DNA from 4 places in the Streptomyces sp. NPDC007929 genome. Region 3 is predicted to be linked to each of the others. Evidence: riboswitches for the same ligand, from Rfam matches in the RefSeq annotation. Region 3 holds a riboswitch; each other region holds the start of a gene.
What was found. A riboswitch is a leader RNA that binds a small molecule or an ion and turns the genes downstream of it on or off. The one in region 3 is predicted to bind cyclic di-AMP.

Region 1: another riboswitch for cyclic di-AMP. It lies ahead of ACFZDE_RS11520 (NlpC/P60 family protein); the one in region 3 lies ahead of ACFZDE_RS10615 (transglycosylase SLT domain-containing protein).
Region 2: another riboswitch for cyclic di-AMP. It lies ahead of ACFZDE_RS33355 (peptidoglycan DD-metalloendopeptidase family protein); the one in region 3 lies ahead of ACFZDE_RS10615 (transglycosylase SLT domain-containing protein).
Region 4: another riboswitch for cyclic di-AMP. It lies ahead of ACFZDE_RS15880 (peptidoglycan DD-metalloendopeptidase family protein); the one in region 3 lies ahead of ACFZDE_RS10615 (transglycosylase SLT domain-containing protein).

Annotation. Positions count from the first base shown of each region.
Region 1 is NZ_JBIBKD010000003.1:400,711-406,529, forward strand. It holds gene ACFZDE_RS11495 (PspC domain-containing protein) at 1-269, shown strand, start outside; gene ACFZDE_RS11500 (LuxR C-terminal-related transcriptional regulator) at 266-1,006, shown strand; gene ACFZDE_RS11505 (NlpC/P60 family protein) at 1,016-2,074, opposite strand; gene ACFZDE_RS11510 (hypothetical protein) at 2,486-2,839, shown strand; gene ACFZDE_RS11515 (hypothetical protein) at 2,817-3,758, opposite strand; gene ACFZDE_RS11520 (NlpC/P60 family protein) at 3,837-5,027, opposite strand; cyclic di-AMP (ydaO/yuaA leader) riboswitch at 5,035-5,208, opposite strand; gene pcrA (DNA helicase PcrA) at 5,524-5,819, shown strand, end outside.
Region 2 is NZ_JBIBKD010000012.1:121,114-126,932, forward strand. It holds gene ACFZDE_RS33345 (insulinase family protein) at 1-239, shown strand, start outside; gene ACFZDE_RS33350 (insulinase family protein) at 236-1,624, shown strand; cyclic di-AMP (ydaO/yuaA leader) riboswitch at 1,825-1,989, shown strand; gene ACFZDE_RS33355 (peptidoglycan DD-metalloendopeptidase family protein) at 2,002-2,790, shown strand; gene ACFZDE_RS33360 (FCD domain-containing protein) at 2,980-3,675, shown strand; gene ACFZDE_RS33365 (HPr family phosphocarrier protein) at 3,863-4,144, opposite strand; gene ACFZDE_RS33370 (GNAT family N-acetyltransferase) at 4,325-5,819, shown strand, end outside.
Region 3 is NZ_JBIBKD010000003.1:221,848-227,666, forward strand. It holds gene ACFZDE_RS10600 (glycosyltransferase) at 1-1,441, opposite strand, end outside; gene ACFZDE_RS10605 (GNAT family N-acetyltransferase) at 1,520-2,605, opposite strand; gene ACFZDE_RS10610 (Cof-type HAD-IIB family hydrolase) at 2,777-3,625, shown strand; gene ACFZDE_RS10615 (transglycosylase SLT domain-containing protein) at 3,589-4,365, opposite strand; cyclic di-AMP (ydaO/yuaA leader) riboswitch at 4,371-4,544, opposite strand; gene ACFZDE_RS10620 (polyprenyl synthetase family protein) at 5,046-5,819, shown strand, end outside.
Region 4 is NZ_JBIBKD010000004.1:506,333-512,151, reverse strand. It holds gene ACFZDE_RS15880 (peptidoglycan DD-metalloendopeptidase family protein) at 140-1,066, opposite strand; cyclic di-AMP (ydaO/yuaA leader) riboswitch at 1,071-1,232, opposite strand; gene ACFZDE_RS15875 (alpha-galactosidase) at 1,542-3,617, opposite strand; gene ACFZDE_RS15870 (tyrosine-protein phosphatase) at 3,797-4,594, shown strand; gene ACFZDE_RS15865 (DUF6126 family protein) at 4,610-4,729, opposite strand; gene ACFZDE_RS15860 (helix-turn-helix domain-containing protein) at 4,726-5,370, opposite strand; gene ACFZDE_RS15855 (aminotransferase class III-fold pyridoxal phosphate-dependent enzyme) at 5,435-5,819, opposite strand, start outside.

The sequences.
Region 1 (5,819 bases), 180 kb from region 3:
GGGAAGCAATGGTGAACGCGGCCAAGTACGGTGGCGAGGGCGGCGCCGTGCAGGTCTTCGCCGAGGTCGAGGGGAAGACGGTCTTCGTGTCCGTCCGGGACCGCGGCCCCGGCTTCGACCTGGGCTCGATACCCGCCGACCGGATGGGTGTCAGAGAATCGATCATCGGCCGCATGGAGCGCAACGGCGGCACAGCGCGGCTGCGCGCGGTGCCGGACGGCGGCACGGAGGTCGAGCTGGAGATGGAGAGGGCGGAGAAGACGTCATGAGTGACCCGACCGAGACGGACGGTACGGCGGGATCGGCGGAGGCGGCCGGACCCGCGGAGTCGGGCGGGGGCACCGGGCGTCATGTGCGCGTGGTCCTCGTGGACGACCACCGCATGTTCCGCACGGGCGTGCAGGCCGAGATCGGACAGACCGAGCAGACCGGAGTCGAGGTCGTCGGCGAGGCCGCGGACGTCGACCAGGCCGTCACGGTCATCACCGCGACCCGGCCCGAGGTGGTCCTCCTCGACGTCCATCTGCCGGGCGGGGGCGGCGTGGAAGTGCTGCGCCGCTGCGCCCCGTTGATGGGCGACACCGAGCAGCCGGTCCGCTTCCTCGCGCTGTCCGTGTCGGACGCGGCGGAGGACGTGATCGGCGTGATCCGCGGCGGTGCCCGCGGGTACGTCACCAAGACGATCACGGGCACGGATCTGGTGAACTCCGTGTTCCGTGTGCAGGAGGGCGACGCGGTCTTCTCCCCGCGCCTCGCCGGGTTCGTCCTGGACGCCTTCGCCTCGACGGACGCGCCGCCGGTCGACGAGGACCTGGACCGCCTGACCCAGCGCGAGCGTGAGGTGCTGCGGCTCATCGCGCGGGGCTACGCGTACAAGGAGATCGCCAAGCAGCTGTACATCTCCGTGAAGACGGTCGAATCGCACGTCTCGGCGGTGCTGCGCAAGCTCCAGCTGTCCAACCGCCACGAGCTGACGCGCTGGGCGACGGCGCGGCGGCTGGTCTGACGCCGGCGCTCACACCACCCGGGTCGCCCCCGCGAACGGCATCTCGTCCAGCGGGGCGACACGCACCGGCGCGGAGGGGTTCGGCGCGTGGATCATCCGCCCGTTGCCGACGTAGATGCCGACATGGCTGATGCCGGCGTAGAAGAAGACCAGGTCGCCGGGGAGGAGTTCGGAGCGGGAGACGCGGCGGCCGGCGGCGATCTGGGAGTAGGTCGTGCGGGGCAGGGAGACGCCCGCGGCGCGGTAGGCGGCCTGGACGAGGCCCGAGCAGTCGAAGGCGTTCGGGCCGGTGGCGCCCCAGACGTAGGGGCTGCCGAGCTTCTGGTAGGCGTAGGAGACGGCCGCTGCGGCGCGGGAGTTGGGTGCCTGGGCCGTGGCGGAGCCGGGGGCGGCGAGGGTGTCCCGGGCTCCCGTCGCGCGGGAGGCGCGGTCGGGCGATGCGCCCAGCAGGGAACGTTCCTGCACACCGAGCCGGGACAGCAGCTGCCGTGCCGAGCCCAGCTTGCCGGTGATCGTCTTCTTGTGCCGTTTCAGCTCCGATTGCCGTGACTTCAGCGAGGTCAGCTCGATGTGGGCGGCCCCGCGCAGCTGCTCGATCTCCCGCAGCCGCTTGCGCACACCGGTGACGGCGGCGTTCTGCCGGTTGCCCGCCCGCTCCACGAACTCGGCGTTGTCCAGATACCGGTCGGGATCGTCGGACAGGGCGAGCTGTACCGCGGGGTCGAGGCCCCCGGCGCGGTACTGCGCGGCGGCGACGGAGCCGAGGGCGTCGCGGTCGGAGTTGAGCCGCTCCTGCTTGCGGGCCGCCTGGTCCTGGAGGTCCTTCAGCCGCTGAGCGGCTGCCTCGGCCTTCTCCTTCGCGCCGTTGTACTTCTCGGTGGCGACCTCCGCCTCCTGGTAGAGCGCGTCGACCTTCGCCTTGACCTGGGCGGGGCTGAGCTGTGGTTCGGCGTGTCCGGTGCCGTCGAACCCCGTCGCCGTCGCCGCGCCCGCGAGGGCGATCGTGGCGGCCGTACGGGCCTTGCCGCCACCCGTCGAGCGCTGCCGGGGCTTGCGATGCGCTGCCACCTGGAGGCCACGTCCTTTCCTCGACCGCCGGGGGGGGGTGCGTGCGGTCGCCGGGGGAGCGGTCGGGCGGCCTGCGCATCCGGCGACGGCCCGCACAGGGGGAGCGGATCGCCGCCGGACTTTTCGGCGGTGGTGTCCGACTGCCGCCCCTGGCCCGGGCGGCGGTGGGGAGCCGGGCACCTGGTGGAGGACGCTAAGCGGCGCCGTGCCGGGCCGGGGGCTGGTGTGCGGAAGTGACGTGAGAGGACCGGTGGTGACCGTATGCGACCGTGACCCCGTCTACTTCACTCAGCGTGATGACCGATGTGCCGGATTCTGAGCAAGTGACCGTGATCGGGTGCTATGGGGCGCATTTATGCATCAGTGGCCCGGTGTCGGACGCCCCTGAGGCCCTCATTAGGCTCCGGCCTCATGGACGTACTCATCCACCTCTTCGTCGGCCTCCACATCATCGGTATCGCCTCGCTTCTGGGCGGCTTCCTCACCCAGATGAAGTCGATGGGTGAGGGTACCGCCCGTTTCACCCCCGCGATGCTGCACGGCGCGTTCACGATGCTGGTCACCGGGGTGATCCTGGTCGGCCTCAACCAGGCGGACGACCAGTCCGTGAACAACGTCAAGATCGGCATCAAGCTGGCCCTGCTGATCGTGATCCTCGGCCTGGTCTACGTGAAGCGGGACGAAGAGAAGGTGGACAAGGGCCTCTTCGGCCTGGTGGGTCTGCTGACCACGGCGAACATCTTCATCGCCGTGCTCTGGACCTGACCCGGGAGCTCCGGGCGCCGGTCCGGGCGGCCGCGAGGGCCCAGGCGGTGCACCCGAGCCAGGCGGCCACCGCGATCCACAGCAGCACCTCCCCGCCGGCGTCGAGCCAGGCGGCGTCGAACGCGGCGGCGACCGCCAGGGTGGCCGCCGCCGTCACCACCGCGGCGAACACGGTCGCCCAGCGCCGCACGTCGTAGTGGTGCCGGGGCCAGAACAGTTCGGCCAGCAGCAGGGCGACGCAGGCGATCAGCGCGAGCACGAGCAGCGTGACGGTCGTCGTGCGCAGGGCGCTGGTGTTCTCCTCGTTCCACAGGTACAGGCGGGAACTGTCGGCGCTGAGGAGTCTCGCCCCGGCCATCGAGGAGAGGGCGAGGGCGCCTGCCGCGAGCCAGTGGTCTCCGCGCCCCTCCTCCACCTGCCGGGGCTGGAAGCGGAACAGGGCGAAGCAGTAGAGGGCGAGGCCCAGCCAGAAGAGCACCAGGGCCGCGTGGGCGAGCCAGGCCACCGCATCCGCGGCGGCGAGCGTCGCGCCGAGCACGGCGAGGCCCTCCGTCGCCACACAGCGCAGGAACACCGTGCCGCGCCGCCCCTGGGCCTCCGCGGCGAGCAGCACCGCCCAGAGCACCATGGCGAGGGCCAGCAGAGCCTCGGCGACGGGCTGCCGGCCGGCCGCGGAGAAGCCGGTGCCGAGGACGGCGGTCGCCGCCACGGTGGTGAGCGCGGCCGGCGTCTCCGCCTGCCACACGCCGCGCCGCCGCTGGGCGAGGCCCGCGACCGCCACCAGCCAGCTCGCGCAGGCCAGGCCCAGGGCGATGCGGGCCAGGGCCGCGTGCCCCGCCGAGTCGAGACCGACCGACACGATGCCGGTCGCCAGCGCATACGTCGACCACCAGGTGGCAAACGGGGAGGGACCGGGCATAACGCCGATGCTAGAGAGCGCCACCCGGGTTGGGAGAGGGGCACGCGCGCGTGCCCCTCAAAAACGTGCCGGGACTGCTCAGGCCGGGCGCACCACGCTGTGGATCGCGGACTCGCCGTCGTAGTAGATCGACTCCTCGCGCACGTACGTGCCGGGCTTCGGGGCGTGGATCATCATGCCGTTGCCGATGTAGATCCCGACGTGGGTGACGTCGTCGTAGAAGAACACCAGGTCGCCCGGCTGGGCCTGGGAGAGCGGGACCGTGGTGCCGGCGTTCACCTGGTCGTAGGTGGTGCGCGGCAGGGTGACGCCCGCGGCCTTCCAGGCGGCCTGGGTGAGGCCGGAGCAGTCGTAGGAGCCGGGTCCGACCGCGCCCCACACATACGGCTTGCCGATCTGGGCGCGGGCGAAGGCGAGCGCCTTCTCGGCCTTGGTGGCGTACGAGGAGTCGGCCGGTGCCGTGGAAGAGGACGAGCCGGAATCCGACGAGCCCGAACCCGTCCCCGAGGAGGAGGACCCGCTGTCCTGCCGCTGTGCCGCCTCTTCCTGGGCCTTCTGCCGCGCGGCCTGCTCCCGGGCCAGCTCGTCGGCCTTGCGGGCGGCCTCCGCCCGCTTCTCCTTCTCGATCGCCGCGAGCCGGGCCTTCTCCTCGGCGGTCAGCTTCGACATCAGCTCGCGTGCGTCGGCGAGCTTGCGCTGGACGGTGGCCTTGGCGGTCTTCAGGCCGTCCTGCGATTCGGTGAGCGTCTGGAGGCTCTCGGTGGCCTCCCGGCGCTTCTTCATCGTCTCGGACTGCTGCGTGACGTAGTCGTCGACCGCGTCCTTCTGACGGCCGGTCATCCGGTCCATCAGCTGGGTCTGGTCGAAGTAGTCCTGAGGGGTGTCCGCGAGCAGGAACGTCGCGGTGTCCGGGGCGGCGGCGCCGGTGCGGTACTGGGCGGAGGCGAAGGAACCCAGCTCCTCGCGCGCCTCGTTGAGCTTCTGGGTGCGCTGGGCGACGTCGTCGAGGAGGGTGTCGACGCGCTTGCGCTGCTTCGCGGTCTTCTCCTTGGCCGCGTTGTACTTGTCGGTCGCCGACTCGGCCTGGCGGTACAGGTCGTCGACCTTCTTCTCGACTTCCTCCAGGCTGGGCTTGTCGTCGGCCGCGGGGGCGGCGTTGGCCGACTGGGACAGCAGGGCCACGGAGGTGAGAGCCGCCGTCGCGAGGGCGGGGGTCCGTATGCCTGCCACGCGCGTGCCCGTAGGACGCGACTTGCGGTGCGACGCCAAGGGAGGCGACTCCTTCCACGTTCCGCCTACCGAGTTAGCTGTCGGGTTCGGGCGGGTGGTTCGGAAGGTTTGCCCTACGGCCGTCTCCGGACAGGGAGTCGGGCCGATTCACCCCAGGTTCACGGTTGGGTCCCCGGCTCCGGCTGCCGCTGCGGCGTGCCGGACTCGGCGGAGGCCGCGCGGCCCGGCGACGTTCGCCGGTGGGGGTCATGCGGCCTGGTCGCACCGTAGCCAACTCGTGTGGCCCCTGTGAAGGTTGATGGGTGATATGCCCGATACATTTTCGTGACCTTACTCATGAGCGTCGCCGAGAGTGAGCGATCGAGGGCGATTGGTTGTGAGTCGTCCGCAATTGAGGGGGGTGTGGCAGGGCGTGATCGCACGGTCATGGAGGGCGACAATGCGCCGCCGGTCCGGCCCGTCAGGGGCCCGGCGCGGCCCGATGTTCTCGGGGCGGCGGCGGGCTGTCAGTGGGGCGCCCTAGACTCGGAGAGCGATGAGCAGCCTCTTTGACGACAACTTCCTGGCGAGCCTCCAGGCCCAGCGGGGCCCGGCCGACGAGCCCCCGCCGCCACCCGAGGACGATCACGTACCGGAGCCGGTTCCGGACGATCTGTTCGGCGGGAAGTTCGACGCGCCCCCGGACCGATGGGGGTCCCCCCGCTCGAGCGGAGCCGAGAGTGGGGGAGGCTACTACCGCGACGGCGCCCCCCGCCCGGTGATCGACTCCGCCGCGCTGCTGGAAGGGCTGAACGACAACCAGCGCGCCGCCGTCGTCCACTCCGGCTCCCC
Region 2 (5,819 bases), on a different contig from region 3:
CCGACGAACTGTGCCGGTACGCCGTGCTCTTCGGTGACCCGCAGCTCGCCCTGACCGCCGTCCAGCGCGTGCTGGAGATCACGGCGGAGGAGGTCCAGGAGGTCGCCAAGGCCCGCCTGCGGCCCGACAACCGCGCGGTGCTCGTCTACGAGCCCGTCGCCGACGAGCCCGCCGAGGACGCCACCACCGACGCCACCGCAGCCGCGGCCACCGACGAGAACGAGGAGGCGGCCAAGTGACCGAGCTCGCCACGATGGACTTCCACCCCCGGCCGCAGGCGGGCGACGCCCGGCCGTGGGCCTTCCCAGCCCCCGAGCGCGGCACGCTCGACAACGGCCTGACGGTGCTGCGCTGCCACCGCCCCGGCCAGCAGGTCGTCGCGGTCGAGGTGCTGCTGGACGCCCCCCTGGACGCGGAGCCGGCCGGACTCGACGGTGTGGCCACGATCATGGCCCGGGCCTTCTCCGAGGGCACCGACAAGCACTCCGCCGAGGACTTCGCCGCGGAGCTGGAGCGCGCCGGCGCCACCCTCGACGCGCACGCCGACCACCCCGGCGTCCGGCTCAGCCTGGAGGTGCCCGCCTCCCGGCTCACCAAGGGCCTGGGCCTGATCGCCGACGCCCTCAGGGCGCCCGCGTTCGCCGACAGCGAGGTCGAGCGGCTGGTCAACAACCGCCTCGACGAGATCCCGCACGAGCTGGCCAACCCCTCCCGCCGCGGCGCCAAGGAGCTCTCCAAGGAGCTGTTCCCGGCGGACTCGCGCATGTCGCGGCCCCGGCAGGGCAGCGAGGAGACGGTCGCCGCGATCGACTCCGCGGCCGTACGGGCCTTCTACGAGAAGCACGTCCGCCCCGCCACGGCCACCGTCGTGGTGGTCGGCGACCTCACCGGCATCGACCTGGACGCCCTGCTCGGGGACACCCTGGGCGCCTGGACGGGATCCTCGGCCCAGCCGCGTCCCGTGCCGCCGGTCACCGCCGACGACACCGGCCGGGTCGTCATCGTGGACCGCCCCGGCGCCGTCCAGACGCAGCTGCTGATCGGCCGGATCGGGCCGGACCGGCACGACCGCGTGTGGCCCGCGCAGGTGCTGGGCACGTACTGCCTCGGCGGCACCCTCACCTCCCGCCTGGACCGCGTCCTGCGCGAGGAGAAGGGCTACACCTACGGCGTACGGGCGTTCGGCCAGGTCCTCAGGTCCGCCCCGGACGGCACGGGTGCCGCGATGCTCGCCATCAGCGGTTCCGTCGACACCCCCAACACCGGCCCGGCCCTGGAGGACCTGTGGACGGTGTTGCGCACCCTCGCCGCCGAGGGGCTGACCGACGCCGAGCGGGACGTCGCCGTGCAGAACCTGGTGGGTGTGGCGCCGCTGAAGTACGAGACGGCGGCGGCCGTCGCGAGCACGCTGGCCGACCAGGTCGAGCAGCACCTGCCCGACGACTACCAGGCCACGCTGTACCGGCAGCTCGCCGCGACCGGCACCGTGGAGGCCACCGCGGCGGCCGTGAGCGCCTTCCCGGTGGACCGTCTGGTGACCGTCCTCGTCGGTGACGCGGCGCAGATCAAGGCGCCGGTCGAGGCCCTCGGCATCGGCGAAGTCACCGTCGTCGCCGCCGAGTAGCGGTACACGTCGCCACGCGCGCGGGGGCCCTGGTTGTCGTCAAAGGCGCCAGGGCCCCTTTATGCCCGAATTGGGATGGGAGTTGCCTGTCTGGCCTGTGGGATGCGCTACAAAAGCCGGGATTCGTTTGGGAATTGAAAGTGGCGCCGCTTAGCGTCGTCCGGGCTGTTCGTCAGGCAGTGCGCCGCACCCGCGGCACCGGACAGTCATCGCCGAGTCCCCGTACGGCGCGAGCCAGGGGAGCCGGGGACCCATCGCAGTCCCTGGGGTGAATCGGGCGCCCGCGCGAGCCGCGAGGGAGTCCGTAGGAGACCTTCCTGCTCCGAACCCGTCAGCTAACCCGGTAGGCGAGAGGGAAGGAAAGGACCAGCCACTACATGGCGTTCACTCGCGCCACCGGGAAGCACCGTCGTCCCAGCAGGATGCAGCGCTCCACCGCCCGCGCGGCGGGCGTCGCGGCCCTCGCCACCACCGGCGTGATCGGCACCGTGGCGGCCCCCGCCGCCTTCGCCGCAGAACCCAGCGTCGAGCAGACCGGCCTCACCCCGGTCGTCACCATGGGGGACACCGCGGCCCAGCAGATCGACGCCCAGGCCCTCGCGCAGCAGCACGCCGCCGATGAGGCCGCCGCCAAGCAGAAGGCCGAGGAGGCCGCCCGCAAGCAGGCCGCCGAGATGGCCGAGCGGGCCAAGGAGGCGGCCGAGAAGGCCCGTGCGGCCAAGGAGCGAGCCGCCCGTGAGGCCGAGCGCAAGCGCCTGAACACCTTCGTCTCCCCGATCTCCGGTTCGTACGTCTCCACCAGCTACCAGGCCAGCAGCGGCCTGTGGTCCTCCGGCAGCCACACCGGTGTCGACTTCCACGCCGCCAGCGGCACCTCCGTGCACGCGGTCGGCTCGGGCGAGGTCGTCGAGGCCGGCTGGGGCGGCTCCTACGGCAACCAGGTCGTCATCAAGATGACGGACGGGACGTACACCCAGTACGGCCACCTGTCCTCCATCAGCGTCTCGGTGGGCCAGCGGGTCACCCCGGGCCAGCAGATCGCCCTGTCCGGTGCGACCGGCAACGTCACCGGCCCGCACCTGCACTTCGAGGCCCGCACCAGCCCCGAGTACGGCTCGGACATCGACCCGGTCGCCTACCTCCGCTCCCACGGCGTGGGTATCTGACCGGAACGTCTCCGTTCCCCCCGAAAGCCCCGGCTGTTCAAGCCGGGGCTTTCGGCGTTTACGGCCGCCCGCTGTCCAAAAAATATCCATGGATTGCCGCCTGCCGTCGGAAATTCCGGCCGATTGCAATAGAGTCACGGAACGCACGCCGCTCGTCGGCGTTTCACGGGGATTAAGCGGAGGTCGGTCATGCGTATTCCCGCGCACTCGGTGTGCACGGCCATCCGGGACGACATCGTCGCGGGGGTCCACGCGCGTGGCAGCCGGCTCACCGAGGAACTCCTCGCCCGCCGCTACGGCGTCTCGAGGGTGCCGGTCCGGGAGGCGCTGCGCACGCTCGAGGCCGAGGGTTTCGTGGTGACCCGCCGGCACGCGGGCGCGTGTGTGGCGGAGCCCACCGAGCAGGAGGCCGGCGACCTGCTGGAGATGCGCCTGCTGCTGGAGCCGCTCGGCGCGGCCCGGGCCGCCCAGCGCCGCACCGAGGCGCATCTGAAGGTCCTGCGCGGCCTGGTCCGGCTGGGCCAGGAGCGGGCCCGCCGGGGCGACAGCGACGACCTGCGCTCTTTGGGCGGCTGGTTCCACGAGACGCTCGCGCAGGCCTCCGGCAGTCCGGCGCTGACCTCGATGCTCACCCAGCTCCGCCACAAGATCGCCTGGATGTACGCCGTGGAGGCGCCGGTCAGCCCGGTGGAATCCTGGACCGAGCACGGCGCGATCGTGGACGCGGTGGCGCGCGGTGACGGCGAGCGCGCGCGGGCGGTCACGGCGCTGCACGCCGAGCGCGCGAAGGGCGCGTACCGCCTGCGGTTCGCCTCCGCCCGGGAGCGCGCCGAGCGTGTGAGGAACTCGCAACATCCCGTAAACACGGCGAGCCCGCGACATTAACACGGTGGCTGTATACAAAGAGCAGTCAATTCCGGGGGGCTATTTCTGCTGCCTGGATTCTTGGAATTCCGCGCCGTGCCGATGGGGAATTGTGGCGGGTTGCCCTCGCCGACAGGGAATGGCGAAGGGCCCGCCCCGTGCATATGGGCGAGCCCCTCGCTGTGCGCCGAATCGGGCGCTCGGTGGGTCAGACGGTCTCGGGCAGTTCCTCGAGACCCTCGGAGACCAGCTTGGCGAGCCGGTCCAGGGCGGCGTCCGCGCCCTCGGCGTCGGAGGCGAGGACGATCTCCTCGCCCCCCTGGGCGCCGAGGCCCAGGACGGCCAGCATGGAGGCCGCGTTGACGGGGTTGCCGTCAGCCTTGGCGATCGTCACCGGGACGCCTGCGGCCGTGGCGGCTCGGACAAAGATGGAAGCGGGGCGGGCGTGGAGGCCCTCGGCCCAGCCGACGTTGACGCGGCGCTCAGCCATGTGTTGCTGCCCTTCGGTGTTCAGGGTTGTCTAGACCAGTTTCCCATATCGTGAAGCTGTGCCGGAGCGGTCCTCGAAGAACCGCCCCGGGGTGCCGTCGGATCGCGGCCTCGACCCGACTGACGCCCTCCACAGACTGCCTCGCGTCCGCTGTCGGACGCTAGCCGTACTCTGGGGCCCATGCAGACCTCGCCGGACCGGCACGAGTATCCCGCCCACTGGGAAGCCGACGTGGTGCTGCGCGACGGAGGCACCGCGCGCATCCGGCCCATCACCGTCGATGACGCCGATCGTCTGGTCAGCTTCTACGAGCAGGTCTCCGACGAGTCGAAGTACTACCGCTTCTTCGCGCCGTACCCTCGCCTGTCCGCCAAGGACGTCCACCGCTTCACGCACCACGACTTTGTGGACCGGGTGGGACTCGCGGCCACGGTCGGCGGCGAGTTCATCGCCACCGTACGCTACGACCGGATCGGCGCGGACGGAACGCCCGCGTCGGCGCCCGCCGACGAGGCCGAGGTCGCCTTCCTCGTGCAGGACGCCCACCAGGGCCGCGGGGTCGCCTCCGCCCTGCTCGAACACATCGGCGCCGTCGCCCGCGAGCGCGGCATCCGCCGCTTCGCCGCCGAGGTGCTGCCCGCCAACACCAAGATGATCAAGGTGTTCACGGACGCCGGATACACCCAGAAGCGCAGCTTCGAGGACGGCGTCGTCCGTCTGGAGTTCGACCTCGAACCCACCGACCGCTCCCTGGCCGTGCAGTACGCGCGCGAGCACCGTGCCGAGGCCCGCTCGGTGCAGCGGCTGCTCGCCCCCGGCTCGGTCGCCGTCATCGGGGTCGGCCGCAGCCCGGGCGGCGTGGGCCGCAGCGTCCTCGGCAACATCCGGGACGCCGGGTACACCGGCCGCCTCCACGCCGTGAACAAGGCCCTCCCGGAGGGGCAGAAGGAGCTCGACGGGGTGCCCGCCCATCGCTCGGTGCGCGACATCGACGGCCCGGTCGACCTCGCGGTCGTCGCCGTACCGGCCGAGCACGTCCCCGAGGTCGTCACCGAGTGCGGCGAGCACGGCGTGCAGGGGCTGGTCGTCGTCTCCGCCGGGTACGCCGAGAGCGGCCCCGAGGGGCGCGAACGCCAGCGCGCACTCGTACGGCACGCGCGTACGTACGGCATGCGGATCATCGGCCCGAACGCCTTCGGCATCATCAACACCTCGCCCCGGGTCCGGCTGAACGCCTCCCTCGCCCCCGAGGTGCCGCGTCCCGGCCGCATCGGGCTGTTCGCCCAGTCCGGCGCCATCGGCATCGCCCTGCTGTCCCGGCTGCACCGGCGCGGCGGCGGTGTCACGGGCGTGACCGGTGTCTCCACCTTCGTCTCCTCCGGCAACCGCGCCGACGTCTCCGGCAACGACGTCCTGCAGTACTGGTACGAGGACCCCGACACCGATGTCGTCCTCATGTACCTGGAGTCCATCGGCAACCCCCGCAAGTTCACCCGCCTCGCCCGCCGCACCGCCGCCGCCAAGCCCCTGGTCGTGGTCCAGGGCGCACGGCACGGCGCCGCTCCCCAGGGGCACGCCGTCCGGGCGACCCGGCTGCCGCATGCGACCGTCTCGGCGCTGCTGCGGCAGGCCGGGGTCATCCGCGTCGACACGATCACCGAGCTGGTCGACGCGG
Region 3 (5,819 bases):
GCTCCTGCTGAGCGGTCTTCTCCTGCTGAGCCGTCTTCTCCTGCTGATCCGTCTTCTCCGGCTGAGCCGTCTGCTCTCGCCGATCCGTCTTCTCCGACCCAGCAGCCTTCTCCCGCCGAGCAGCCTTCTCCCGCTGGGCCGTCGTCTCCCGAACCGCCGCGCGCAGCGCGTACCGCGCCCGCAGATAGCCGACCGGCCCGTAGACCATCCCCCGGCGCTGCAACCGCGACAGCCGCCGCGGCCAGGGATGCGTCCGCTCGTCGTGGTCGCCCGGCGTGCCGGTGCCGGTGCCGGTGCCGGTGCCGCCCGCCGCGTCCGTGTCGCGCACGGCCGTCAGCGTCCGGGCGTGCGCGAGCCCGCGCGGCAGCCTCGCGAGGAACGCCGGAAGCAGCGCGGGCCGGTTCACGAGCACCGCGGTGAGGTACGCCGTGAGCCCGGCGCCGTAGCCGTAGGCCTGGGTCTCCAGATCCCGCCAGGTCTCCCGGTGGTGGTGCCACACCAGGGCGTACGGCGTGTAGCGCAGCCGGTGGCCCTGGGCCAGGACACGGACGAACCCGTACAGGTCGTCGCCGCCCCGGGCCGCCGTGCCGGCCCCGGTCGCCGGGTCGAAACCGCCGACGCGGCGCAGCACCGCCGTGCGGAACGCCATGTTCGCGCCCGAGCCGAACCGCCCGGCCGTGAACGGGAACAGCGGCTCGTCGACCGGCGGGTGCGCCGGGTCGTACGTCCTTGGAGTGAAGCCTTTCGCGAAGCCGCCGTGGCTCTCCAGCAGCACCTGGGCCGGGGTCGTCAGCCGCGCCGGCAGGATCAGCCCGGTGCTGCACCCGAGTCCGGCGTCGGCGGCGAACGGCGCGGTCAGCTCGGTCAGCCAGCGCGGGTCGGCGACCACGTCGTCGTCGGTGAAGGCGACCACCTCGCCGCGCACGGCGTCCAGCCCGGCGTTGTGGGCGGCTGCGAGCCCCGGAACGGGCTCGCAGACGTACCGCACGCGCTCGGCGTACCTCCGCTCCAGAAGCTCCCGCGTCTCGTCCGTGACCGGCGCGTTGTCGACGACGACGATCTCGAACCGCGGATGGTCCTGCGCCAGCAGCGAGTCCAGCGCCCGGGCCAGCTGCCCGGCCCGCTCCCGGGTCGCGACGACGACGGTCGTGAAGGGTGGTTCGCCGGGTTCGCCGAAGACGGCCGGCCCGCACTCCGCCCGCGCCCGCTCGGCCAGTACCGCCTTCGGATCCGCCCCCTCCGATACCCGCCCGAGCAGGGTGCCCACCGGTCGGCCGCCCCTCCTGACCAGGACGAACACCTCTCCGTGCGTCACCGGCGGACTCCCCGGGCCGGGTCTGAGCACCGCCTCGTCACCGTCGAGGTCCAGCTCGGCGACCTGCACCGCCCCGATGTCCAGGAACCGCCGTATCTCCTCCCGCGCACGCCCCGAACCGGCCATGCGCCCACCCCCTCGTGAAGTCAGCAAGTCGGCAAGTCACAAGTCAGCAAGCAAGTCGTCAAGTCACAAGTCGGCGAGTCAGCCACGGCGCAGCCGGGCCGCGCCCTTCAGCGTCCGCGCGGCCAGCGACGCGAGCCGGGGCCTGCCGCGGACGAAGCTGTGCGCGCGGCGTGCCGGTTCGCGGCTCAGCCAGTGCAGCGCGGCGCCCACCCCCGGGCGGGTCACCGCGCCCTCGTACACGGGCAGTTCGCCCGTCTTCAGCGCGTCCTTGTACTCGGCCGCGCCCCGGCCCAGGTCGAGCGTGCCGATGCCCTCGGCGGCCGCCGCCTCCGCCATCCGCAGGTGCAGCACCAGACCCGGCGAGAACTTCGCGAACTCCGGGTCGTAGGCCGGGAACCAGCAGGCCAGCACCGAGGCCGAACGCAGCCCGAAGTGCGCCGCGACGGGCCGCTCACCGGCGTACAGCACGGACAGCGTGCCGCCGCACTCCGGTGCCCGGGTCCGGGCCAGCTGCCCGACGAGCCGGGTGATCCACTCCTGGGCGAACCGGTCCCGGCGGCCGGTCCTGCGGTACTGCGCGGACTTCCACTCCATGAGCGTGCGCAGCGCGGCCGGATCGCGTTCGTCGAAGACGAAGCGCAGCTCACCGGCCTGCCGGCCCAGCCTGCGCTCCTTGGCCAGTGTGGTCTTCAGGAACTTCGGCGACTGCGCGCGCAGCACCGACTCGTAGGTCTCGTAACCCTTCTCCACCTCGATGACGTAGGTGGCGTGCTCCTCGGCCGTGTACCGGACGAACAGCCGCTGCTCGGCCTCCAGATTGTCGAAGGCGAAACTCGACAGCGAGCAGGCCCCCAGCAGTTCGCCCGTCTCCACATCGAGGCCGGGACGCAGGATCGCGCCCTGCGCGTCGGAGACGCCGAGCCCGATCGCCCGGCCCTGGCCCAACGGGCCCCGCTCGTACGGCAGGAACCCGGCCGGCTCCAGCCCCTCGTACACCACGGCCACCCTGGCCCCGGGCCTGACCCGGCCGACGGCTTCGGTGAACTCCGGCTCCATGAAAGGGTTGCGCGGTGCCTCGGATGCGGCGCGCAGCGCACGCCAGCGCTCCCTCTCCCCTTCGCCGAGCTCCCCGGGCACGGCCACGCGAATGCGCCCACTGCTCAACCTGACCCCCCGATCAAGTCCCCCCTGGACACTTGGAAGGTACCGCTCTATGCGGCCTCTCGGGTAGGTAGCGGAGCATGTTGTTGCCAACCGGTGCAGAGGCCTTCAACCGGGCAATCGGCCTTCACCGTGCGATGAAACGAAGGGCCGCACTGTCCGTATTCTCTGATCATGGCCGCACCCATCGCATATTCACTCATCGCCACCGACCTGGACGGGACGCTGCTGCGCGGCGACGACACCCTCTCCGACCGGTCCCTCGCCGCGCTCGCGCGGGTGGCGGACGCCGGTGCCCAGCATCTCGTGGTGACGGGCCGGCCGGCGCCGAGAGTGCGGCCGCTCCTGGACGACCTCGGGTGCACGGGGCTCGCGGTGTGCGGACAGGGCGCGCAGGTGTACGACGCCGGCGCGGACCGGCTGCTGTGGTCCATCACCCTGGACCGGGAGCTGGCCGAGACCGCCCTGGGCAAGATCGAGGCCGAGGTGGGGCAGGTGTACGCGGCGGTCGACCAGGACGGGGTCGAGGGGCTCACGCTGATCGAGCCGGGGTATCTGATGCCGCACCCGACCCTGCCCGCCGTGCGGGTCGAGCGGCGCGACGAGCTGTGGGGCGAGCCGATCAGCAAGGTGCTGCTGCGCCACCCTCATCTGTCGGACGACGAGTTGGCGGCGACGGCCCGCTCGGTGGTCGGCTCGCTGGCCACGGTGACGATGTCCGGGCCCGGCACGGTCGAGCTCCAGCCGTGCGGGATCACCAAGGCCACGGGTCTCGCGCTGGCCGCCGAGCACCTGGGGCTGCGGCCGGCGGACACCATCGCCTTCGGCGACATGCCCAACGACATCCCGATGTTCGACTGGGCCGGCCACGGCGTCGCGATGGCCAATGCCCATCCCGAGCTCAAGGCCGTGGCCGACGAGGTCACCCTGTCGAACGAGGACGACGGCATCGCCGTCGTCCTCGAGCGACTGCTGGGCGGGACGGCTCAGTACGGGCCGTTGACGTTGTCGATCGAGCCGTAGCGGTCGGCCGCGTAGTTGCAGGCCGCGGTGATGTTGGCGACCGGGTCGTACGGATCCCACGAGGTGCCGTCCACGTGGTAGGCCTGGAAGGTGGGGTCGATGGTCTGGAGCAGGCCCTTGGACGGGGTGCCCGCGACGGCGTTGGAGTCCCAGTTGTTGATGGCCTGGGGGTTGCCGGACGACTCGCGCATGACATTGCGGTAGATGCCGTCGTACGACCCGGGGATCCCCTTCTGCGCCATGATGTCCAGCGCCTCGCGGATCCACCCGTCGAGGTTGTTCGCGTAGGTCTTCGCGGACGCCTGGGTGGCCTGGGCGACCCCGCCGGCGGGCTTGGCGGCCGGCTTGGCGGGGGCGGACGACTTGGTCGCCGTCTTCTTCGCGTCCGCCTTGGCGGTCTTCACCGTCAGCTTCAGACCCGGGTGGATCAGCTTCGGGTTGTCGCCGACGGCGGCGCGGTTGTCCTTGTAGAGCTGCTTCCAGCCGCCCGAGACGTCGTACTTGTCCGCGATGCGGGCGAGCGAGTCGCCCTTGACCACGGTGTACGCGAGAGACTTGGCGGGCTGGGCCGCGCGCGGCACGGACTGTGCGGCGGCGGGGACGCTCTGGGGTTCGGCGGCGCTCGCGTGGGTGGCGCCGATCAGCGGAAGGGTGAGTGCCGCTCCACCGGTACCGGCGGCGATGATGCCCCGGGTCAGCGGGTTGGTTCTGGTGCGACGGTGCTTGCCTCGTCCGGCCATGGTGATGTTCCTCTCCGGCGCCTGCGAGGTGAGCTGTCGGGTTCGGGCCGGGAGGTGCCCGGCCGCGTACGGCGCTGTGCCGTGCGCGGCTTCACCCCGAGCCGTGCCGCTGTGCGGACCGGCGACTTACCTGGGTCCCCCGCTCCTGCCCTGCGTGAGTGAGTCGGTTCTGTGGGGAGTCCGGGCGGCGGCAGGATTGGGCGTCCGCCGGACAGGGCCGGAACGTATGCGAGAGCACATGTCGGGAACAAGCACCTCAGTCACATATCGCGTGGTTGACCTTGGTCGGGGGCGTTTGGGCCGCTTGATCCTTTGCTGGAGTCAAGGCTCAACTGGCTTCCGGGGAACGGCGTTAGAGGCCGATGTGGTCAGGAGGGGGAAAAGGGGAAGCAGTGATTCAACTCACTGATCACGAGTCGATGGGGCAATTTCCGCCAAGGGGAATTCATCGGCTCATCACGGCAAATCGTGCATAACTCGCTACCCGAGGGTAAGTCGATAAATATCTGTTCTTATAGGTTGATCGAAAACATAAGGGTCGTGATCGCATACCGCCCGGCCTGTAACCATGGGCGCTGGCGGTGATCGAAACGTGACCGGATACGCTGACTCGAGTGAGGACAGCGACCTATCGACAAACCGCGTAGTCACCGGCAGACACAGCAGACAGGAGACCCCTCGTGACCGACGTCGGGCCGTTCGGGCTGAGCGTGCGGGACCAGGCTCTGGAGGCCGATGTCCAGGCCGGATTGGCGGCTGTCGAGGAAGGCTTGCTCGAAGCCACCAAGAGTGAGGTGCCCTTCATCACGGAGGCCGCCCAGCATCTGGTCCGGGCCGGCGGCAAGCGGTTCCGCCCGCTGCTCGTGATGCTCTCCGCCCAGTTCGGTGACCGCTACGCGCCCGGCATCGTGCCGTCGGCCGTCGTCGTGGAGCTCACCCACCTCGCCACGCTCTACCACGACGACGTCATGGACGAGGCCGCCGTGCGCCGCGGCGTCGCGAGCGCGAACACCCGCTGGGGCAACTCCGTCGCGGTCCTCACCGGCGACTTCCTCTTCGCCCGGGCCTCGCACATCCTGGCCGACCTCGGCCCGGAGGCCGTGCGGGTGCAGGCCGAGGCGTTCGAGCGGCTGGTGACCGGCCAGATCCTGGAGACGGCCGGACCGCAGGACGGCCGCGACCCCGTCGAGCACTACCTGGACGTGCTGGGCGGCAAGACCGGCTCGCTGGTCGCCGTGTCGTGCCGGTTCGGCGCGATGATGTCCGGCGCCGACGAGACGGTCGTGGACGTCCTGACCCAGTACGGCGAGCGGCTCGGCGTCGCCTTCCAGCTCGCGGACGACGTCCTGGACATCGCCTCCGACTCCCACGAGTCCGGCAAGACCCCCGGCACCGACCTGCGCGAGGGCATCCCCACGCTGCCGGTGCTCCGGCTGCGCGAGCGGGCGGCCCGG
Region 4 (5,819 bases), on a different contig from region 3:
CTCCTAAAGGGTTCGCCAACTCCGGAATACGCCGCTTGTCAGGGATGTTTCGGGGTGAACCGTGGACACACCGAAGGCCGGACCCGGGGATCGGGGTCCGGCCTTCGGAGGCGTGTCAGGCAGGTGGTCGTGCGCTGGGTCAGCCGACGGAGACGCCGTGCGAGCGCAGGAAGGCGACCGGGTCGACGTCGGAGCCGTAGTCCGGCGAGGTGCGGATCTCGAAGTGCAGGTGCGGTCCGGTCACGTTGCCGGTCGCGCCCGACAGGCCGACCTGCTGCCCGGCCGTCACGGTCTGGCCGGCCGAGACGGAGAGCTGGGACAGGTGGGCGTACTGGGCGTAGTGACCGTCGTTCAGCTTGATGACGACCTGGTTGCCGTACGCGCCGCCCCAGCCGGCGGAGACGACCTCGCCGGCGCCGACGGCCTTGAGGGAGGTGCCGGTGGGGACGACGAAGTCGACACCGGTGTGGTAGCCGCTGGACCACATGCTGCCGGACATGTGGTACGGGGTGCCGACGCCGGCGCCGTCCACCGGGAGGACGTAGCCACCGGCGTTGCTCTCGGCGGCGGGCTTGGCTGCGGGCTTGGCGGCGGCCGGCTCGGCGGCGGTCTCGGCCTTCGGCGCCGACTCGGCGGCCGAGGACTTCTGGGCCGAGGCCTTCGGAGCGGCCGGGGCCGAGGCCTTCGGCGCGCTCGCGGCCTTCTTGCCGATCGACAGCTTCAGGCCCGGGTGGATCAGCGACGGGTCGGAGCCGACGGCGTCACGGTTGTCCGAGTAGAGCTTCTTCCAGCCGCCGCTGACGTTCTGGTCGTCGGCGATTTTCGCGAGGTAGTCGCCGGCCTTCACGGTGTACGTGCGGGGGCCATTGGCCTTTTCGGCGGCCTTCTTCCCGGTGGCCGGGGCGGACTGGACGGCCTTTTCCGGAGCCGACTGCGGGGTGGCGGCGTGGGCGCCGGCGGCCCCCATGAGCGGCAGGGCGAGAGCGGCCCCACCGGTTCCGGCGACGGCGATGGAGCGGGTGAAACGCTGGGTCTTGGGGCGGCGGTGCTTACCCTTCGCGGGCATGGCGAATTCCTCTCCGTCGCCTGCGAGGTGAGCTGTCGGGTGCGAGCTGGAGATGCCCGGCCGCGCCGTGGCGCGACTTAACCCCAAGCCGTTCCGGGAACCGGAACAGGCGTCTTACCTGTGGGTCCCCCGCTCCTGCCGTACGTCGGGTCAGTGTGTGCGGACTCCGGGCGGCGGCAGGATTAGGCGTCCGTCCGGATTGGTGTGGAACGTAAGCGACCAAGACGCAAGGGGACAAGCGTGCGGTTGCGTGTGACGGTGTTTTCCCTGACGTGTCGGCACAACCGCGGTCACCGAGCGTGGATTAGCGATCTCCGGCATTCCTCAATGAGCCTGATTGGCGCCAGAATTACGTGAACATGGCGACAACGCATCGTCACGGATATGACGATGGTCACGCGCCCCGACCTCATCTCCTTTACGATCGGGGCACGTTATCCCTTAGCGGCCGAAATTCCCTATTCGGACAGAACGACTACTTCCGCTTAAGACGGACCACCGCGGCGTCCAGATCCCCCCGCAGAGGGACCCGAAGTCCGTGATGCAGCAGTACGACCCCTCGGTGAACTTCGCCCGTTTCGAGGCATTCGTACGATGCTGCCGGATCGAGACCACGCAGCCGGAGCGCCGGCACGGGCTCGCCGTAGCGCTGCGCCTGGAGCCAGGCGAGGACGACGATCTCGTCACCGAGGACGTACTGCACGGCACTGGCTCCACCCTGCGGGGGACGCAGCCGGTACAGGTCGCCGCGCTGCACCACGGGCCGGATCTCCTTGTAGAGCGCCACCCACTCCCGCGCCTCGGAGAGTTCCTCAGGCGTCCACCGCGTGAGGTCACCGCCGACGCCGAGCACCCCGGCCATGGCACTGACGAACCGGAAGCGCAGGGAGCTGGCCCGCTGGTTGAGCATGGCGTTCGGGCTGTCGGTGACCCAGGCGGCCATGACCCGGGCGGGATGGATCTGGCTGAAGCCGTGCTGGATGGCGAGCCGGTCGAGCGGATCGGTGTTGTCGGAGGTCCACACCTGGTCCGTGCGGCTCAGCACTCCGAGGTCGATCCGGCCGCCGCCTCCCGAGCAGGACTCGAAGGCCACCCCAGGATGCGCGGCCCGCAGCCGGTCCAGCAGGGCGTACAGGCCGTGCACATGGTCGACCCACAGCCGCTGCGGGTAGGGGTCGTCCGGCCAGCCGGCGTCGGTGAAGCAGCGGTTGAAGTCCCACTTGACGTAGTCGATCGGAGCGCCGGCGAGAAGCCCGTGGAGCTGCTCCCAGAGGTACTCCCGGACGTCCTCGCGGGCGAGATTGAGTACGAGCTGATTGCGGAACTCCGTCCGCTTTCGTCCCGGTTGGTACTGGACCCAGTCGGGGTGCGCGCGGTACAGGTCGCTGTCCGGGTTGACCATCTCGGGCTCGACCCAGATCCCGAACCGCATGCCCAGGCCGTGCACATGGTCGGCGAGCGGCTTCAGCCCGCCCGGGAAGCGGCCGGGGTTCGGGGTCCAGTCACCGAGTCCGGCCCGGTCGCTGGTACGCGCCCCGAACCAGCCGTCGTCGACCACGAAGAGCTCGACGCCCATGGCCGCGGCCCGCTCGGCGAGCGCCCGCTGCTGCTCCTCGGAGATGTCGAACTCGGTGGCCTCCCAGGAGTTGAACAGCACCGGCCGGTCCCGCTCGGCGTCCGGGACGACATGCGCCCGCTGGTAGGCGTGCCAGGCACGGCTGGCCCCGCCGAAGCCGCCGTCGCTCCAGAGCCCGGCGAAGACCGGGGTCGTGTACGACTCCCCCGTGCCCAGCGTCAGCAGGCCCGCGTCGTCGTGGCCGGCGCCGCCGGTGATCTGCACGCGCGCGTCGGGCAACCGGGCCACGGCGATGCGCCACGACCCGGACCAGCCGAGGGCGCAGCTGTAGACCTCCCCGTGCTCCTCGGTGGCGTCGGCGTCGAGGGCGACCCAGGGCAGGTGCTGGTGCGAGGTGTGGCCGCGACGGCTGCCGATGACCTTCTCGCCGTGGGTGAGGCCGGAGCGCGTCAGCCGGGACTCGGCACCCCAGCGGCCGTGCAGCTGGGACAGCCGCCAGGTGTCGCGGTCGGGCAGGGTCCAGGTGGCGGAGTCTGCGCGCAGCAGCTCGACGGCCGGCCCCTGGTTGGCCAGGGTCACCCACCGCTCGACGACATCTGTCGAGGAGCGCGTCCGGTAGTGCAGCGTGATGGTGAGATCCCCGTCGCGGAACCGCAGGCGCAGCTCGCCGCCCTCGGCCTCGTGCCCCTCGAAGACCCACTCGGTGCCACGCCGATCGGCCGTGCGCACGGACAGGGCCGGGCGGACGAAACGCGGGCCGCCCTCGACCGGATACTCCTCGCGTCCGTCGAGCGGGGACTCGAAGGGCCAGTAGTCCGGCAGCGGCCGGACCGCGAGGGCCTCGGCGTCGGCGAGACCGATCCGGGGACCCCAGTGCAGGTGCAGCAGCTCGTCCCGCTCGGTGACATGGACGGCGTAGCTGCCGGCCGGCCCGGAGAGCACCCACGTACGACCGTCTTCGGAGATCTCCAGCATCGCGCCCTCACAGATTCGAACAAGCCCGATCAGGTGCGACCAGGCGGCAACATCATCAAGGGCCGTGGGGGCTCCGGGCAACGCCTGTGGACAACTCATTGCCCCAGGCAGGCATGTCGTATCGTCGAGTCGTGCCCGCCGGCGAGCCGCGGCGGCGGCGCCGAAGGGGAGGAGCCCTCGTGACACAGCAGGTCCCGTCGACCGAGCCCGAGCTGGCCGGAGTGCGCAACTTCCGTGACGTGGGCGGACTTCCGACCGTGGACGGACGGCGGGTGCGCCAGGGCGTGCTGTTCCGCAGCGGTCACCTCGCCCATGCGACCGGCCAGGACGCCGCCTTCCTGACGACCCTGGGCCTGCACACGGTCTTCGACTTCCGCAACGCGGCCGACCAGAAGCTCGAGGGCCCGGACGTCGAGCTGCCCGGCGTGCGCAATGTGAACCTGCCGTTGAGCGACCCGGCCGACGGCGCCGAGTTCTGGAAGATGGTCCGCGACGGCGACCTGGACCAGCTGCGCGAGATCCTCTCGGACGGCAAGGGCGCGGGCCGCATGATCGCCTCGTACCGCACGATCATCAAGCACCGCACCAGCGAGCACTCCCGGGTGCTGCACGCGCTGGCGCAGGACAGTGTCCCCGCGCTGATGCACTGTGCGGCGGGCAAGGACCGCGCCGGTCTGTCGGTCGCGGTGACGCTGCTGGCGGTGGGCGTCGAGCGCGACGCGATCGTCGAGGACTACCTGAAGTCGAACGCCAAGCACCGCCGCTACAAGGTGCACCGCTCCAGCTCCGCCGCCTCGGCCTATTCGCCCGAGGTCATGGAGCTGCTCAGCCCCCTCTTCGACGCGCGCGCCGAGTACCTGACGGCGGCCTTCGAGACCATCGAGGAGACCTGGGGCGGCGTCGACGCCTACCTGGAGAAGGGGCTGGACCTCACGCCCGAGACCCGGGAGCGCCTGCGCGAGCGGCTGCTGGACTGAGTGCCGCGGCGGGGCCTACTTCGCGCCGAGCTCGAAGAGCAGATACACGAACGCGGCGAAGATGTGGCCGGCGATGAGGTAGACGAACAGCCTCACCCACAGGGCGCGGGGGAACTTCTCCTCCATGTCGCTCATGACGCGTCTCCAGGGGTGGGGCCCAGGCACAGGGCGGCCGTGGGGCTCTGCAGCAGGGTGTGGACGAAGAGCAGGTCGACGCCGTCGTGGTCCTCGGCGGCGATCCGGTGCGGGGTGAGCGAGTCGAAGTGGGCGCTGTCGCCCACTTCGAGCCGGTGCGTGCTGTCCCCGAGGCGCAGCCGCAGCCGGCCGCGCAGGACGTGGAGCCACTCCTCGCCGGGGTGGACCCGCACGACGTCGCCCTGGGAGCCGTAGGGGACGTGGACCCGCAGGGCCTGCATCCCGCGGCCGGGGGCGCCGGCCTGCCGGTAGGTCCAGCCACCGGCCGCCGTGGGTTCCATGTCGGCCGCGCGGATGACGGCGTCCCGTCCCGCGGGCGTCTCGCCGAGCAGCTCGGCTACGGTCGTACCGTAGACACGGGCCAGGGCGAGGAGCATCGGCAGCGAGGGCTGGCGCTGTCCGGTCTCCAGACGGGAGAGGTGGGCGGGCGACAGCCCGGCGGCACGCGCCGCGGCCTCCAGGGTGAGGGAGGCCTGCCGCCGCAGGGCCCGCAGCTGGGGCGCGACGGCGGGCAGCGCACCGGACACGGGTTCGGCCGGCGAGCCGGCCCCGGAGGGCCGCTCGGTCTCGGAGGGGCTCATGCCTCCATTCAGCCGGACCTTTGCCTCAGCGGCAAATTTCTTGCCTCTCAGGCAAATCCGCTGTCTATCGGTTCGCCACCGCCTGTTTGACCAGGGTCTTTCCGAAGTCCCACACCAGCCCGCCGTTGTGCGCGTCGTCCATCACGGCCGTGAAGGCGTCGACGAACCGGTCCACCTCCCGCTCGCCGATGATCAGCGGCGGGATCAGTTTGATCACCTCCATGTGGTCGCCGGAGACCTGGGTGAGGATCCGGTGCCGCTGGAGCAGCGGCACGACGACCATCTGCGCGAAGAGCCCCTTGCGGGCGGCCTGGAGCATGGCCCAGCGGCTGCGCAGCTTCAGCGAACGGGGCCGCCCGAACTCGATGCCGATCATCAGACCCCGGCCGCGCACCTCGGCGAGCATCTCGTAGCGGTCCGTGAGCGCGGCCAGCCGGGACCTGAGCCGC